2 regions of the Paenibacillus swuensis genome follow, and region 2 is predicted to be linked to the other one. Evidence: riboswitches for the same ligand, from Rfam matches in the RefSeq annotation. Region 2 holds a riboswitch; the other holds the start of a gene.
What was found. A riboswitch is a leader RNA that binds a small molecule or an ion and turns the genes downstream of it on or off. The one in region 2 is predicted to bind thiamine pyrophosphate.
Positions count from the first base shown of each region.

Region 1: another riboswitch for thiamine pyrophosphate. It lies ahead of thiC (phosphomethylpyrimidine synthase ThiC); the one in region 2 lies ahead of SY83_RS07255 (ABC transporter substrate-binding protein).

Region 1 covers NZ_CP011388.1:1,965,705-1,968,175, reverse strand. Annotated here, with positions in the region: gene SY83_RS08610 (Ger(x)C family spore germination protein) at 1-789, shown strand, start outside; TPP riboswitch at 860-972, shown strand; gene thiC (phosphomethylpyrimidine synthase ThiC) at 1,116-2,471, shown strand, end outside.
Region 2 covers NZ_CP011388.1:1,661,682-1,664,152, reverse strand. Annotated here, with positions in the region: gene SY83_RS07265 (ATP-binding cassette domain-containing protein) at 1-9, opposite strand, end outside; gene asd (archaetidylserine decarboxylase) at 138-929, opposite strand; TPP riboswitch at 1,107-1,216, shown strand; gene SY83_RS07255 (ABC transporter substrate-binding protein) at 1,316-2,332, shown strand; gene SY83_RS07250 (thiamine-binding protein) at 2,355-2,471, shown strand, end outside.

The DNA.
Region 1 (2,471 bases), 300 kb from region 2:
AACGAAGGGTTGCTAACCACACTCTTAAATTTATATCGTGATCCGTTGATTTCCAATAACGCCTATATCGCTGTCGTAAAAGGAACGGTACATGAATTTATGTCAGGAGGCATGGCTTCCAAGCAGAAAAGTATGTATTTAAATGATCTCTTGCATCCTCGGGAATCAACATCATTCAGTCCGTTTACTACGTTACGGGACTTTATCTTTCGGGTGACCAATGAGGTAAGCGACCCCATGGTTCCTTACCTGGAAAAGCACGAGGAGATCGTAGAGATCTCAAAAATCGGGTTATTCCGTGAAGATCGATTGGTCGCGTTCAATACGTTGGAAGAAACCCGAATGGTGGAGATGATGCGGAGCGATAAACATATTCCCAATATCACAGTAGATTTGGATCTGGAGGGCTCTTCACAACAATATCTACTCCTTGACTTTGTGAGGAGCCGGATGAAGACAACGGTAAAGGGTTCACTGGACAAAGCAACAATCCATATGAAGCTGATGGAGCAGGGTGCCGTGCAGGATTTTCAGGATGGACTGGATCTTGAGGATCCTGCGGATATAAATAAACTTGAACGTGAAAGTGAAAAGCATATTAAACAAGATGTTCATCGGTTAATCCAAAAATATAACAGGCTTTCCATTGACCCAGCCGGAATCGGAAGATATATACGGGCTGAGTTTAGAGGAGATTGGACGCGAGAAAAGTGGCGAAAATCCATGCAGGATGCGGAGTACAACATCGATGTTCGTGTGAGAATACGGAATACAGGGACGATGAGATGATCAGAAAGAACTATTTTGCCAAATAAGGATTTACAATCTTTACCTTCTCATGTATGCTTGGTTGGAATTACATATTGTTCGCGGGAGCTCGGAGAACCGGGCTGAGAGGAGTGCTGATACGGCACTTGACCGTTATACCTGAACTGGATAATGCCAGCGGAGGAATGAAGCCTTGGAGTCGTAACGACTGACCACAGGACCGCTTGTTTATGCTTGCGGTCTTTTTTTGTCGGGAAATTGCGGTTCCGGATGTCCAGGCGGACCTCTGAAGATGTTTCATGCGCTGATCGAGAGCGGCTAAATCATGTTGAGGAGGTTTTTTGGCTATGTCCAAAATGGCAGAAGAAACGGGAGCGCCGTATATCAAGGCTTTTCCGGCGAGCAGGAAAATTTATGTGGAGGGTACCGCGGATGACGTACGGGTGCCGATGCGGGAAATTGCATTAAGCGACACGGAGACTTCAGAAGGTGTTGAACATAACGCGCCTGTACGGGTATATGATACAAGCGGTTTGTATACGGACGGGGAGCACCAGACCGATATCCGTCAAGGATTACCCGCTCTTCGGCAACCTTGGATTACGCGCCGGGGCGATGTTGAAACATATGAAGGGCGTACGGTGAAACCGGAAGATAACGGAATGCCGGCCGCGGGATGGCGGAGTCAGGAAGCGGAGGAAAGGTTTCCGCGGGTTCATTCGAATCCGCTTCGGGCCAAAGCAGGTCAGAATGTGACGCAGATGCATTACGCCCGCAGGGGCATTATTACCCCGGAGATGGAATTCGCGGCCATCCGGGAAGGGATGGATCCTGAATTTGTGCGGAATGAGATTGCTTGCGGCCGGGCTATTTTGCCCAACAATATTAATCATCCTGAAAGTGAACCGATGTTAATCGGAAGGCACTTCCTGGTGAAGATCAACGCTAATATCGGCAACTCCGCCGTATCCTCATCCATTGAGGAAGAAGTGGAGAAGATGACATGGGCCATTCGCTGGGGAGCAGACACGATCATGGACCTTTCTACAGGTCAGCATATCCATACGACAAGAGAGTGGATTATACGTAACTCCCCGGTTCCGGTGGGAACGGTGCCTCTTTATCAGGCGCTGGAAAAAGTGGGAGGCAAAGCGGAGGCGCTGACCTGGGACATCTACAGGGACACGTTGATTGAGCAGGCGGAACAAGGGGTTGACTATTTCACAATCCATGCCGGCGTGCTCCTGCGTTATGTGCCGATGACGGCGAAACGGGTTACGGGCATCGTCTCCCGGGGCGGATCGATTATGGCTTCGTGGTGTTTGGCTCATCACAAGGAAAATTTCCTGTATACGCATTTTGAGGAAATTTGCGAAATTATGAAGGCGTATGATATCGCGTTCTCGCTTGGCGACGGTTTGCGTCCGGGATCCATTGCCGATGCCAACGATGAGGCGCAATTTGCGGAATTGCAAACGCTGGGGGAATTGACGGAAATCGCATGGAGACATGATGTGCAGGTGATGATTGAAGGTCCGGGTCATGTTCCGTTACACAAAATCAAGGAGAACGTGGAGTTACAGATGGAGATTTGTAAAGAAGCTCCATTCTATACGCTGGGTCCGCTGACGACGGACATCGCGCCGGGCTACGACCATATCACATCCGCCATCGGTGCGGCGTTGATCGGTTCCTTCGGCACG
Region 2 (2,471 bases):
GATAATCATAATAAGTAGCTCCCTTTCCGCTGCAGAATACGCTTACTTTGATTATAACACGGGAAAGGACAAGCTTCACACCGGTTTCCTCCCGCAAAAAAAAGCGGCCGAAGCCGCTTCATCACAATTTAATCTATTCACTGCTTTTCATGCAAAAGTCCCAGCGCCTCGCCCATCTTAACCTTATCTCCGACTTGCAGGTCCGTTCGCGGGTCAAAGGTTCCGTCTTCTGTAAGAAGCACGACGGTGGAGCCGAATTGAAAGTAAGCCAGCTCTTGACCGCGTTCGAATTCTTGAAGTCCGGGATCGGCGTATTTGATGCTGCTGACATTCATGGCGCCGACTTTCACGACAGCGACTTCACCGCGGTTATGACGAATATAGGAGATTAAGCGTTCGTTCCGGCTAAGCACACGTTTCATATGCCTTAATCCGAACTCGTTAACAGGGTATACTTTACCGGGAATATGCTCGGTTTCCACCATTTCCCCGGCTACCGGCGTGTGTATGCGATGATAATCCGTCGGGCTCAGGTACAGGACATAATAGAATCCGTGCTTGTAACTTTCCGAGCGGGGAGAGAAATGCAATAGTTCTTCAAGGGTGTAATCCTGTCCTTTAACATTCAGCAGGGACCCGTTGTCTATAACGCCCATACCTGTAATGCGGGCATCGACAGGACTGATCAGCGCCGCTGTATCTTCGGCCAACGGACGAAGTCCGGGCTTGAGGCGGCGGGTGAAGAAATCGTTCAGTGAAGCATATTCATAAAGGGCCTTCTCCGCGTCTTCGATACGGATGCCGTACATTTGGGCGAACTTCGGAATAAGCTTGCGGCTGGCGCGGGACTGCGCGAAACCGCCGGTCAGCTTAGAAATAAATTTGCGTGATGATAGTTCGGTTAACAGACGCATTGCGGATTTCATCATGTTTATCGTTCACCTGTTCCTTGTCCTACTCAGTGTATCTGTGTATCAGACTATATTGACATAATTCATAGGACAAATCAATGACCAGGTAACTTACAACAGGAAACACGGACCGCCATTCCGAGCAAAATAGGTGTTGAAAACGGACAAGATTGCGTGTATTGTTGTTAACAACTGAATAGGAAATACGGGAGCTTGATGAAGTCAGGCTGAGAGTGCGTCCTCGTGACGCAGACCGTTAATCTGAACTGGATAATGCCAGCGGAGAGAATTTCACGATGCGCCTGTAGTTGCGCATATTCTTAGAGCCGACTGTGTTTATCCGCGGGTCTTTTTTTTATTTCCTGATTTTGGTTAGTAGAGAAGGGGAGATGGATGCGTTGGGTATGAGAAAAATAGGGATTTTGCTGCTGACGGGAACGATACTTTTGGCAGGTTGCGGAGCGGGCACGGACGGAAACAAGGCTGAGAATGCCAAGGGGGAGAAACAGACTAAGCCGGCGGAGCTGAAGGAAGTGAAGGTTGTCCTGGATTGGACGCCTAACACGAATCATACGGGTCTCTACGTCGCAAGGGATCAAGGATACTACAAGGCACAGGGCCTTGATGTGGAGATCATTCAACCCGGTCAAAGCGGAGCGGACCAGATGGTGGCTACCGGCAGCGCGGATTTCGGCGTTTCCTATCAGGAGGGCGTTACCCTGGCGCGCTTGCAGAATGTGCCGCTCGTATCCTTGGCGGCTGTTATTCAACATAATACGTCCGGCTTTGCTGCGCCGGTTGCCAAGGGTGTGAAATCCCCGAAGGATTTCGAAGGGAAGACCTACGGCGGCTTTGGATCCCCGGCGGAAGAGGCGATGCTGGATTCCCTGATGCAGGCGGACGGCGCCGATGTGAAGAAGGTGAAGATCGTTCAGGCGGGGGACGCGGACTTCTTTACGATGACGAAGCGGGATGTGGATTTTGCCTGGATCTACTACGCTTGGACCGGGGTTGAGGCGGAACTTCGCAAGGAACCGATTGATATGGTTTATTTGAATGAATTTTCAGAGAAACTGGATTACTATACGCCGGTCATCGTGACGAATGAAGAACATGTCAATAACAATGCTGAGTTAGTGAAGAAATTTATGGCGGCCACGGCCAAAGGGTATCAGTATGCGATTGATGAGCCGGAACAAGCGGCCGAGCTGTTGATTAAAGCGGAGCCTGATCTGGATCCGGAGCTCGTTCGCGCTTCGCAGAAATGGCTGAGTCCGAAGTATCAGGACGACGCCAAGCGTTGGGGCGAGCAGAAGCTGAGCGTGTGGGAAGGCTACGCGGCATGGATGCAGGAATACAAACTGATTGACAAGCCGTTGGAAGCGGAGAAGGCGTTTACGAACGACTTTTTGCCGGAATAAGGATGAAGGGAGAGGGCAGCACATGGCAACTACATTATTAAGTGTACAAATTATACCGTCCGTTAAAGGAAATGAAGATGTGATTCCATACGTGGACCGGGCCATTGAAGTTATACAAAAGTCCGGCGTCAAGCATCAG